One region of the Pseudomonas sp. Pse1 genome, then DNA from elsewhere that is predicted to be linked to it. Evidence: predicted binding sites of a transcription regulator. Region 1 holds the regulator's gene; the other holds the start of a gene.

Region 1 (6,010 bases):
AAAAACCTCGGGATAGCGCACCTCTACCAAGGCCGCGAAGACAAACTTGTGGTGCTCGACGAGCTTATCGCGCAACTGGGCCTAAGCTATGAGCAGGTCGCCTACCTGGGTGACGACCTGCCGGACTTGCCGGTGATTCGCCGCGCAGGCTTGGGCATGGCGGTCGCCAATGCCGCGAGCTTCGTCCGCGAACATGCCCACGGCATCACTGTGGCCCGAGGTGGCGAAGGCGCCGCCCGCGAATTTTGTGAATTGATCTTACGCGCCCAGGGCAACCTTGAATCCGCCCAAGCCGCGTACCTGTGAGTCATTTATGCTGAGTAAAAAGTTTCGCAATTTTCTGTTTTTCGGTGCCATTGCCGCACTGTTCGCTGCGGTTGGATACTGGAACATCAGCCCCGAGCGTTTTCTCGACAAGCCGGTAGCGGCCGTCAATGAAAGCGAGATCGACTATTACGCAATCAACGCCCACAGCGTGCAGTTCCTGCCCGACGGCAAGCTGCAGTACGACATGACGTCGGACAAGCTCGAGCACGTCAAGACCAGTGAAGTGACGCAACTGACCAACCCCGACCTGAAAATGTATCGCGGCACCGAGTTTCCGTGGCACGTGCAGAGCGAGCGCGGCGAGGTCAATTCGGACGGCACCGAGGTCGAACTGATCGACTCGGTACGCATTTCGCGCACGGACGAAAAGAACCGCCCAATGCTCATCACCACCACCCGCATGACCGTATTCCCGGAGCAGCAATATGCGCAGACCCAGCAACCCGTTAAAATCGACGGCGCTGGCGGCGTATCGACGGGTACCGGCATGAAAGCGTATTTGAAAGAAAGCAGGATACACCTGCTATCGAACGTAAGAGGACAGTATGACGCTCGTTAAAACCCTCCCTATTTTGCTCAGTCTGGGCGCAGCACTGGGAAGCGTGAGCGCCTGGGCCCTGCCATCCGATAGCCAGCAACCTATCCGCATTCAGGCTGACGATGCGCAGCTGGATGACCGCAATGGCATCGCCACCTACAAAGGCGACGTGATCATCACTCAAGGCTCGATGAAGGTGACCGGTAATACCGTGACCATGACCCGCGCCCCGAACGGTGACATCGACGTGGTCACTTCAGTGGGCAACCTGGCCTACTTCGAACAGATGCAGACCGCTGGCGATACCAAACCGGTCCAGGGCTACGGCGTGACCATCCAGTACCACGCCCAGCAAAACCGTGTCGTATTGATCGACCGCGCCAAGGTCATCGACAAGGACGGCAACGTCACCCAGGGCGAGAAAATTGTCTATGACACCGAGAAAAAGCTCGCCAGTGCCGGCCGCGCCACCGGCAGCAAGGTGACTGAAGCACGCCCACGGATCGACATGGTCATCCAGCCGAAAAAGAAAACCGACGAGCAAAAGGCCCCGTAAATGGCAACTCTGAAAGCCCAGCACCTGGCCAAGAGCTACAAGAGCCGCCAGGTCGTGCGTGACGTCAGCCTGTCCATCGACAGCGGCCAGATCGTCGGCTTGCTCGGCCCCAACGGCGCCGGCAAGACCACCTGCTTCTACATGATCGTCGGCCTGGTGCGCGCCGACCAGGGCCGCGTGCTGATCGACGACCTCGATGTCAGCCATCAGCCGATGCACGGCCGTGCACGAGCAGGCATCGGCTATCTTCCGCAAGAAGCGTCGATCTTCCGTAAACTGTCGGTTGCCGACAACATCATGGCCATCCTCGAAACCCGCAAGGAACTCGACAAGGCAGGCCGTCGCAAGGAGCTGGAAAGCCTGCTGCAGGAGTTCCACATCAACCACATTCGCGACAACCTCGGCATGAGCCTGTCCGGTGGCGAGCGCCGTCGCGTCGAGATTGCCCGCGCATTGGCCACCGCACCGAAATTCATCCTGCTCGACGAACCTTTCGCAGGCGTCGACCCGATTTCGGTGGGCGACATCAAGCAAATCATCCATCACCTCAAGGCCAAGGGTATCGGTGTACTGATCACCGACCACAACGTACGCGAGACCCTGGATATCTGCGAAACTGCCTATATCGTCAACGACGGCCAGCTGATTGCCGAAGGTGATGCCGAGACCATCCTGGCCAATGAACTGGTCAAGGAGGTTTACCTGGGCCACGAGTTCCGCCTGTAAGCGACGAGGCGTCTGGACGCCGCCGGGGCGTAATGTCAATAAAACTATCTATCTTTTTATTGTCATGACGCTCTAGGCAAACACTTCAGTTTCGGGCATATAATTTGCTTAAGTTAGGCGCTCCGGCGCCCTGTAGTGGATGGCGCACGTGCGCCGGCGAATAAGGTGTTAAGCCCCAGCCATGAAACCATCGCTAGTCTTGAGAATGGGCCAGCAGCTGACGATGACACCGCAGCTGCAACAGGCCATCCGTCTGCTCCAATTGTCGACCCTGGACCTGCAACAGGAAATCCAGGAGGCCTTGGAATCCAATCCAATGCTTGAACGCCAGGAAGAAGGCGACGACTTCGATAACGCCGACCCGATGGCCGACAATATCGAGCAGAAACCCAACACCGACGTCCAGGAACCTTCCTACCAGGAAACCGCCCCCACGGTGGATAACCTTGAGGAAGGTGAGTGGAACGAGCGCATTCCCAACGAACTCCCGGTCGACACCGCCTGGGAAGACGTCTACCAGACCAGTGCCAGCAGCCTGCCGAGCAACGATGACGACGAGTGGGATTTCACCACCCGCACTTCGGCCGGTGAGAGCCTGCAAAGCCATCTGCTCTGGCAACTGAACCTGGCCCCGATGTCCGACACCGATCGCCTGATCGGCGTGACCCTGATCGACTGCATCAACAACCAGGGGTACCTGGACGAAACCCTCGAGGAGATCCTCGAAGCCTTCGATCCGGAACTGGACATCGAACTGGACGAAATCGAAGCCGTCCTGCACCGCATTCAGCAATTCGAGCCGGCCGGTATCGGCGCCCGCAACCTGGGCGAGTGCTTGCTTCTGCAATTGCGTCAGTTGCCCGCCAAGACCCCGTGGATCGCCGAAGCCAAGCGCCTGGTCACCGACTATATCGACCTGCTGGGCAGCCGCGACTACAGCCAACTGATGCGCCGCATGAAGCTCAAGGAAGACGAACTGCGCCAGGTCATTGAGCTGGTACAGAGCCTCAACCCGCGTCCGGGCTCGCAGATCGAGTCCAGCGAAGCCGAATACGTGGTGCCGGACGTGATCGTGCGCAAGGACAACGAGCGCTGGCTGGTGGAACTGAACCAGGAGTCTGTGCCACGCCTGCGGGTCAACCCTCAGTACGCCGGGTTTGTCCGCCGTGCCGACACCAGTGCCGACAACACCTTCATGCGCAACCAGTTGCAGGAGGCCCGCTGGTTCATCAAGAGCCTGCAGAGCCGCAACGAAACCTTGATGAAAGTCGCCACCCAGATCGTCGAGCACCAGCGCGGCTTCCTCGAATACGGCGACGAAGCGATGAAGCCCCTGGTCCTGCACGACATCGCCGAAGCGGTAGGTATGCATGAATCGACCATTTCGCGGGTTACCACGCAGAAATTCATGCACACCCCGCGCGGTATTTATGAGCTGAAATACTTTTTCTCAAGTCATGTCAGCACCTCCGAAGGCGGCGAATGCTCGTCTACGGCGATCCGCGCGATCATCAAAAAACTGGTTGCCGCGGAAAATCAGAAAAAGCCGTTGAGTGACAGCAAAATCGCTGGTTTACTGGAGGCACAAGGCATTCAGGTGGCCCGTCGTACCGTCGCCAAGTACCGCGAATCCTTGGGGATCGCGCCTTCGAGCGAACGCAAGCGTTTGATGTAACGGGCCACGCCACCGCGTTCCAGGGTGTGTTCGGAATTGTTCCGGATACACCCAGTGGCAGGCATCACAGCCTGCCGCCTTATGCACTGGCAACGAAGGAGAAGCTGTATGCAAGTCAACATCAGTGGACACCAACTGGAAGTTACCGAACCTCTGCGCACCTACATCGGCGAAAAACTCGACCGACTGGAAAGGCACTTCGACAAGATCACCAACGTGCAGGTCACGATGAATGTCGAGAAGCTGAAGCAGAAAATCGAAGCCACGCTGCATATCCCCGGCGGAGAAGTGGTTGCCAATGCCGAGCATGACGACATGTATGCCGCCATTGACCTGCTGACCGACAAGCTGGACCGTCAACTCAAAAAGCATAAGGAAAAGACCCAGAGCCTCCTCCAGGGCGCAACCGGTCGTTAACACCCCCATCCCATGATCCGACTTGAAAGCATCCTGACCCCCGGCCGTTCCCTCGTGAACGTGCCGGGCGGCAGTAAAAAGAAAGCCCTCGAACAAATTGCCAACCTGATCGCCCGGGAAGTCCCGGATCTGGAGATGCAAGATGTCTTCGAGGCGTTGATTGCCCGTGAAAAACTCGGCTCGACTGGTTTTGGCAACGGCATCGCCATTCCACACTGCCGCCTCAAGGGTTGCACATCCCCTATCAGCGCCCTGATGCACCTCGACGCCCCAATTGATTTCGACGCCATCGATGGCGCTCCGGTCGACTTGCTGTTCGTCCTGCTGGTCCCCCAAGCGGCTACCGATGCGCACCTTGAACTGCTACGTCAGATCGCCAGCATGCTGGACCGTAAGGAAGTGCGTGATCGCCTGCGCAACGCCAGCAGCAATCAAGACTTGTACCAGGTTGTCCTGGACGAGCAGAACGGTCACTGATGATGCGCCTGATTATTGTCAGCGGACGCTCCGGCTCCGGCAAAAGTACGGCCCTCAATGTCCTCGAAGACAACGGCTATTACTGCATCGACAACCTTCCGGCAGGCCTGTTGCCGGAGTTGGCCGAACGCGCACTGATTCACAATGAACTGAGCCAGCCACTGGTCGCGGTCTCCATCGACGCGCGCAACCTGCCCAGTCATTTGACCCGTTTCCCGGAATTGCTGGATGAAGTACGTAGCCGCCACATCCAGTGTGATGTGCTGTACCTCGACGCCGACGAAGAAACCCTGCTCAAGCGCTTCTCCGAGACACGTCGGCGGCACCCGTTAAGCAGCTCCAATCGCTCGCTGGCCGAAGCCATCGAAGATGAGACCACCCTGCTGGGGCCTATTGCCGACCTCGCCGACCTCAAGCTCAACACCACCAATCTCAACCTGTACCAGTTGCGCGATACCATCAAGCTGCGCCTGCTCAATCAGCCGGAGCCCGGTACGGCGTTTCTGGTGGAGTCGTTCGGCTTCAAGCGCGGCATGCCGGTCGATGCCGACCTGGTGTTCGACGTGCGCTGCCTGCCGAACCCCTACTGGATTCCGGATCTGCGGGCACAGTCAGGCCTGGACCAACCGGTTGCCGACTATCTGGCCGCGCAGCCGGATGTCGAGGAAATGTTTGTAGACATCTCCAGCTACCTGCTCAAATGGCTGCCGCGATTTGCTGCCAGTAACCGGGCCTACGTCACCATTGCGATCGGCTGCACCGGCGGACATCACCGCTCCGTGTACCTGACCGAACGCCTGGGGCAGATCCTGCAAAAAACCCTGAAGAACGTCCAGGTTCGCCACCGCGACCTTAGCTAAAGGATTCACACCGCGATGCCTGCTCTGGAAATTGAAATCATCAACAAATTGGGCCTGCATGCCCGTGCTTCAGCGAAATTCGTAGGTGTAGCGGGTCGATTCCCCTGCCAGATTCGAGCCGGGCGCACGCCTGAGTCGATGGTCGACGGAAAAAGCATCATGGCGATGATGATGCTCGCGGCCGGCAAAGGTACGAAGATTCACTTGTTCACTGAAGGTGAGCAAGAGCAAGAGGCGCTGGACGCGCTGGCCGAACTGATCAACAACTACTTCGACGAAGGCGAGTAAAACTCGCCTTCCTTCTCATTAGCCCAACGCAATATCCATCACCATCATCAGGCAAAACCCGATCAGCAATCCGAGGCTGGCCAGCTTCTCGTGACCATTGCGGCGCGATTCGGGAATCACCTCGTGAGTCACCACCAGCAACATCG
Region 2 (6,010 bases), on a different contig from region 1:
AGCCGCCATCGATGGCCTGGGCCACGCCAGGGCCGAGCATGTTGTTGATCTTGTCGACGATACGCTTGGCGGTGGTGAAGTCGGATCGATTGAGGTTCAGGGTCAGGCTGTTGCCCTGGTTGAAACCGCTCGGCACCGCACGCTCCACCGAAGCGCCGCCGGGGATACGTCCGGCCGAGGGCACGTTGACGGTGATCTTCGAGCCATCGCGACCTTCGGCGTCGAAACCGCCCACCACCAGGTTGCCCTGGGCGACCGCGTAGACGTTGCCGTCGATACCCTTGAGCGGGGTCAGCAACAGGGTGCCGCCGCGCAGGCTCTTGGAGTTACCGATGGAGGACACCGTGATGTCGACCTGCTGACCCGGCTTGGCGAACGCCGGCAGGTCGGCACTGATCGAGACTGCGGCGACGTTCTTCAACTGCACGTTGCCCGAACCCGGCGGCACCTTGATGCCGAACTGCGAGAGCATGTTGTTGAAAGTCTGCAGGGTGAACGGGGTCTGGGTAGTCTGGTCACCCGTGCCGTTGAGGCCGACGACCAGGCCGTAGCCGATCAATTGGTTGGAACGCACGCCTGAAATACTGGCGATGTCCTTCAGTCGCTCGGCCTGTACGCCGAGGGAGGTGGACAGCAATAACACGGCCGCCATCAGGTGCTTGAAATTCAGCATGGGGATAGTCATCACCTAGAAAGGGAACAGCGGGCTGAGGAAGAAACGGTCGAACCAGCCGGGCTGGCTGGCATCGGCAAAGGAGCCGGTCCCCGAGTAGGTGATGCGTGCATCGGCAACCCGGGTCGAGGACACGGTGTTGTCGGTGGAAATATCGTCGGCGCGCACCAGTCCGGCAATCCGTACCAGTTCGTCGCCGGTGTTGAGGGTCATCCACTTCTCGCCACGCACGGCAATGATGCCGTTGGGCAACACGTCGGCCACGGTCACGGTGATCGAACCGGTCAGGCTGTTGCCCTGCCCGGCCTTGGCGTCGCCCTTGGTCGCTCGATCGCCGCTGTAGCCGGCTTCCAGGCTCAGGTCGCCGCTACCGAACGGGTTGTTGGTGTTGGGTACGCTGCCGAACAGCGAGGTCAGGCCGATGTCGGCCTTGCTGGTTTTGCCCACCTGCGAGTTGGCGTTTTTGCTGGCCTGGGTTTTTTCATTCAGGGTGATGGTGATGATGTCACCGACCCGGAACGCCTTGCGGTCGCTGTACAGGTTCTGCTCGAAACCGGCCTGGTAGATCGAACCGTTGTTGGCGGCGGCCGGCAACGGCGTGCGTGGCAACACTGGGGCATAGTAAGGGTCATTGGGTTTCGGCGTCGGCCCGACGCAGCCCGCCAGCGCGGCGATCCCACTCAATGCGAGAACAGATACAAAGCGATTCATGACCCTAACCTCACGGTATTGCAGGCGACCTCAGGTCGCCCCATAGACTTGATTACAGATTCTGCGTGACGAACGAGAGCATCTGGTCGGCGGTGGAGATCACCTTGGAGTTCATTTCGTAGGCGCGCTGGGTGGTGATCATGTTGACCATCTCCTCGACCGTGCTCACGTTGGAGGTCTCCAGGGTGCTCTGCAGGGTGGTGCCGAAACCGTTAAGGCCCGGGGTGCCGATCTGCGGCGCGCCACTGGCGGCGGTTTCCAGGAACAGGTTGTTGCCGGTGGCTTGCAGGCCGGCCGGGTTGATGAAGTCGGCGGTCTGCAGGTTGCCGATCACCTGGGCGGCCGGGTTGCCGGCGATGGTGATCGACACGGTGCCGTCACGGCCTACGGTAAAGGTCTGAGCTTCGGCAGGGATGACAATCGCCGGTTCCAGGGCATAGCCGCTGGCCGTCACGATCTGGCCGTTGGAGTCCAGGTGGAAGGTGCCGTCACGGGTGTAGGAAGTGGTGCCATCCGGCTGCAACACCTGGAAGAAACCACGGCCGTCAATGGCCATGTCCAGCGGCTGCTCAGTGGTCTGCAGGCTGCCGGCGGTGAAGTTCTTTTGGGTGCCGACGATGCGCACACCGGTACCCAGTTGCAGGCCCGACGGCAGCTCGCTGTCCTGGGTCGACTGGGCACCTGGCTGGCGCTTGATCTGGTACAGCAGGTCCTGGAACTCGGCACGGTCACGTTTGAAACCCGTGGTCGAGACGTTAGCCAGGTTGTTGGAAATGGTGGTCAGGTTGGTGTCCTGGGCGGACAGACCTGTTTTGGCAACCCAAAGAGCCGGAAGCATTCGATTCTCCTCGTGCGCCTGTTTTACGGCGCGACGTTCTGATAATTAGCTGATCTGCAAGACCCGAGCCATGGCCTGGTCGTCTTCTTTGGCGGTGTTCATCATCTTCACGTGCAGCTCGAACTGCTTGGCCAGGGCCAGCACCGAGGTCATCTCTTCCACCGCGTTGACGTTGCTCGACTCGAGGAAGCCGGAGACCAGTTGCACGTTGGCGTCAGCCGGTGCCGGCTGGCCGTCCTTGGTGTGGATCGAACCGTCGAGGCCCTTGGTCATATTCTTCAGGTCCGGGTTGACCAGCTTGATGCGGTCAACTTCGGCCATCACGCGCGGGCCTTCGCCCATGGCGCGGATGCTGATGGTGCCGTCCTGGCCGACTTCGATTTTCTGCTCCGGCGGCACGGCAATCGGCCCACCATTGCCCATGACCGGCATGCCGTTGCCGGCGCGCAGAACGCCAAGGGCGTCGACATTCAGGCTGCCGGTGCGCACATAGCTTTCCTTGCCGTCGGGACTTTGCACGGCGATCCAGCCATTGCCGCTGACCGCGACGTCGAGGTCACGCCCGGTTTCCACCAGCGAGCCAGGGCTGAAATCGGTGCCGGGACGCTCGGACATCGCGAAGGCCCGCGCCGGAAAGCTGTCGCCAAACACCGGCATCGAGCGCGCCTGCTCCAGGTCTTTCTGGAAGCCATTGGTGGAGATGTTCGCCAGGTTGTTGGCATGGGCCTTTTGCGCCGCCGCGTTCTGGCTGGCGCCGGTCATGGCCACATATAGGTACTTGTCCACAGTCGTTCCTCTGCATGCCGGACGATTGCCGCCCACTGCTGTACTGCACTGGCTTTAGCAATTTGCAGACCAACTTGCGCGCAGCCGCGCCAAGTCCTGCAAACACAGGACTTGGCGGCGCTCAGGGGAAGAACAGGCGTGGTGACGAAGACGAAAAACCGGCGCGCCGCTGCCGCTTTACGGCAAACCGGCGCAGTGCGTGACTACCAGCCCTTGACCCCGCTCATGTCCGGCAGTTTGTGGGCAATGCCCTTGTGGCAATCGATACAGGTGGCCTCGCCGCTGGCCAGCGAGGTGGAGTGCATGCTCGAGGCACGCTTGCTCTGGCGGGTGAAATCCATGAACTCGAAGTTGTGGCAGTTGCGGCACTCCCGCGAGTCATTGGCCTTGAGCCGCGCCCACTCGTGCTCGGCCAGTTCGCGGCGCATGCCGAGGAACTTGTCGCGGGTGCTGATGGTGCCGAAGATCTTGCCCCAGACTTCCTTCGACGCCTGCATCTTGCGTGCGATCTTGTGGGTCCATTCGTGCGGCACGTGGCAATCCGGGCAAGTCGCACGTACACCGGAGCGGTTGGTGTAGTGGATGGTGTCCTGCAATTCGACGTAGACGTTGTCGCGCATTTCGTGACAGGAAATGCAGAACTTCTCGGTGTTGGTCGCCTCCAGCGCAGTGTTGAAGCCGCCCCAGAAAATCACCCCGGCAATGAACCCGCCGAGGGTCAAAAAACCCAGGCTGTAATGCACACTGGGTCGACGCAAGACCTGCCAGTAATCCTTGAGCAGCGCCAGCAATGACTTCATGACCGCTCCTCAGGGTTTCTGCTTGTCGGTGATTTCGTCCTGCAGCACTTGGTCGATGTTTTTGAAGCTGTTCTCGACCAGAGGCTTGACGTCTTTTTGCGGCACATGGCACTGCACGCAGAAGTAGCGCCGTGGTGACACTGCCGCCAGCGGCTGGCCGTCGCGATCCATGTAGTGGGTGATGCTGATCATCGGCGCCTGCGTCCGCGCGCTGTTGGCGCGGCTGTGGCAGGTCAGGCACTTATTGCTGTTGGTATCGATGTGATAACCGCGAATGCTGTGGGGAATGGTCGGCGGTTGCTCGGGGTAATTGCGCTCGCGCTTGAGGTCCTTGTTCTCATCCTCGGCCAGCGGCGGCGCGGGCATGTCCTGGGTCAGGGTGCCACCGCTGCGGCGACCATCCGGGGCCGGCGCATCCAGCGGATACCCGGGTTCTGCGGCAAAGGCCAGCGGCACCCAGACCAGCAGCGCGGCGAGCAAGGACAGCATGGGATTATTCATCAAAGCGCTCCTCAGGCCGTCTTGATCAGTTCGATGCGCACTGCGCACTTCTTGTAATCCGTCTGCTTGGAGATCGGGTCCGTGGCATCGAGCGTGACTTTGTTGATCAGCTTGTTGGCATCGAAGAACGGCACGAACACCAGCCCTTCCGGCGGCTTGTTGCGGCCACGGGTTTCGATCCGCGCACGCATTTCACCGCGCCGACTGATGATCTTCACTTCGCTGCCGCGCCGCGCATTCAGCGCCTTGGCGTCGGCCGGGTGCATGTAGACCAGGGCATCGGGCACCGCCTTGTACAGTTCTTCGACGCGCTGGGTCATGCTGCCGGTGTGCCAGTGCTCGAGCACCCGACCGGTGCTCAGCCAGAACGGGAAGTCCTTGTCCGGCGCTTCGGCCGGCGGCTCGTACGGCAGGGCAAAGATGATCGCTTTCTTGTCCGGGTAGCCGTAGAACTGCACACCGCTGCCCTTCTCCACGTAAGGGTCGTAGCCCTCGCGAAAGCGCCAGCGGGTTTCCTTGCCATCCACCACTGGCCAGCGCAGGCCGCGTTCGCTGTGGTACAGATCGAAGGGCGCGAGGTCATGGCCGTGACCGCGACCGAATTGCGCGTATTCCTCGAACAGGCCTTTTTGCAGGTAGAAGCCGAAGTCCTTGGCTTCGTGGTTCTGGAAGTCGGCGTTCAGTTGCTCGTTGGGGAACTGGTCGACATTGCCATTTTTGAACAGCACCTCGAATAGGGTCTTGCCCTTGTATTGCGGGGCACTGGCCAGCAGCTCGGCGGGCCACACTTCGTCAGTGGTGAAGCGCTTGGAAAATTCCACCAGTTGCCACAGATCGGATTTGGCATCCCCCGGCGCGGTCACCAACTGGTGCCAGAACTGGGTGCGGCGCTCGGCGTTGCCGTAGGCGCCCTCCTTCTCGACCCACATCGCCGTCGGCAGAATCAGGTCGGCGGCCTGTGCGGAAACCGTCGGATAGACGTCGGAAACAATCACGAAGTTTTGCGGATTCCGCCAGCCAGGCAAGGTTTCCTGCATCAGGTTCGGACCGGCCTGCATGTTGTTGCTGGCCATGGTCCAGTACACGTTGAGCACGCCATCCTTGAGCATGCGGCTCTGCTGCACCGCATGAAAACCGACCTTTTCATTGATGGTGCCAGCGGGCAGCTTCCAGATCTCTTCGGCCTTGGCCCGGTGCTTCGGATTGGTCACCACCATGTCTGCCGGCAGGCGATGGGAGAAGGTCCCCACTTCCCGCGCGGTGCCACAGGCCGATGGCTGTCCGGTCAGGGAGAACGGACTGTTGCCAGGCTCGCTGATCTTGCCGGTCAGCAGGTGGATGTTGTAGATCAGGTTGTTGGCCCAGACCCCGCGAGTGTGCTGGTTGAAGCCCATGGTCCAGAACGACACCACCTTGCGTTTCGGGTCCGCATACAACTGCGCCAGAGCCTTGAGGCGTTCGGCCGGAACTCCAGTTTCCTTGGCGGTGCGCTCCAGGGTGTAGGGTTTGACGAACGCGGCGAATTGCTCGAAATCGATGTCGGACCAAGTGTTGGCCTTGGCTGCGTTTTTCGCCTTGATCTCCAGCGGATTATCGCCGCGCAGGCCGTAGCCGATGTCGTCGGCGCCTTTGGCGAACTTGGTGTGTTTGCTGACGAACTCCTGGTTCACCGAGCCGCTTTCAATGATGTAGTTGGCGATG

Evidence for each region. The regulator sigma-54, encoded in region 1, starts transcription at its own class of promoters, with help from an activator protein. The targets are predictions, from matches to a motif close to ANTGGCATNNANNTTGCTNT.
Region 2: the regulator sigma-54 is predicted to act here: its motif matches at 3,063-3,082, upstream of NR126_RS11490 (flagellar basal body rod protein FlgF).

What each region holds. Positions count from the first base shown of each region.
Region 1 is NZ_JALJRO010000004.1:42,192-48,201, reverse strand. It holds gene NR126_RS07640 (HAD family hydrolase) at 1-306, shown strand, start outside; gene lptC (LPS export ABC transporter periplasmic protein LptC) at 314-886, shown strand; gene lptA (lipopolysaccharide transport periplasmic protein LptA) at 873-1,421, shown strand; gene lptB (LPS export ABC transporter ATP-binding protein) at 1,422-2,147, shown strand; gene NR126_RS07620 (RNA polymerase factor sigma-54) at 2,329-3,822, shown strand; gene hpf (ribosome hibernation-promoting factor, HPF/YfiA family) at 3,931-4,239, shown strand; gene ptsN (PTS IIA-like nitrogen regulatory protein PtsN) at 4,252-4,716, shown strand; gene rapZ (RNase adapter RapZ) at 4,719-5,576, shown strand; gene NR126_RS07600 (HPr family phosphocarrier protein) at 5,592-5,864, shown strand; gene NR126_RS07595 (ZIP family metal transporter) at 5,883-6,010, opposite strand, start outside.
Region 2 is NZ_JALJRO010000006.1:130,811-136,820, forward strand. It holds gene NR126_RS11475 (flagellar basal body P-ring protein FlgI) at 1-673, opposite strand, end outside; gene flgH (flagellar basal body L-ring protein FlgH) at 689-1,384, opposite strand; gene flgG (flagellar basal-body rod protein FlgG) at 1,437-2,222, opposite strand; gene NR126_RS11490 (flagellar basal body rod protein FlgF) at 2,268-3,008, opposite strand; gene NR126_RS11495 (cytochrome c3 family protein) at 3,212-3,808, opposite strand; gene NR126_RS11500 (nitrate reductase cytochrome c-type subunit) at 3,818-4,297, opposite strand; gene napA (nitrate reductase catalytic subunit NapA) at 4,321-6,010, opposite strand, start outside.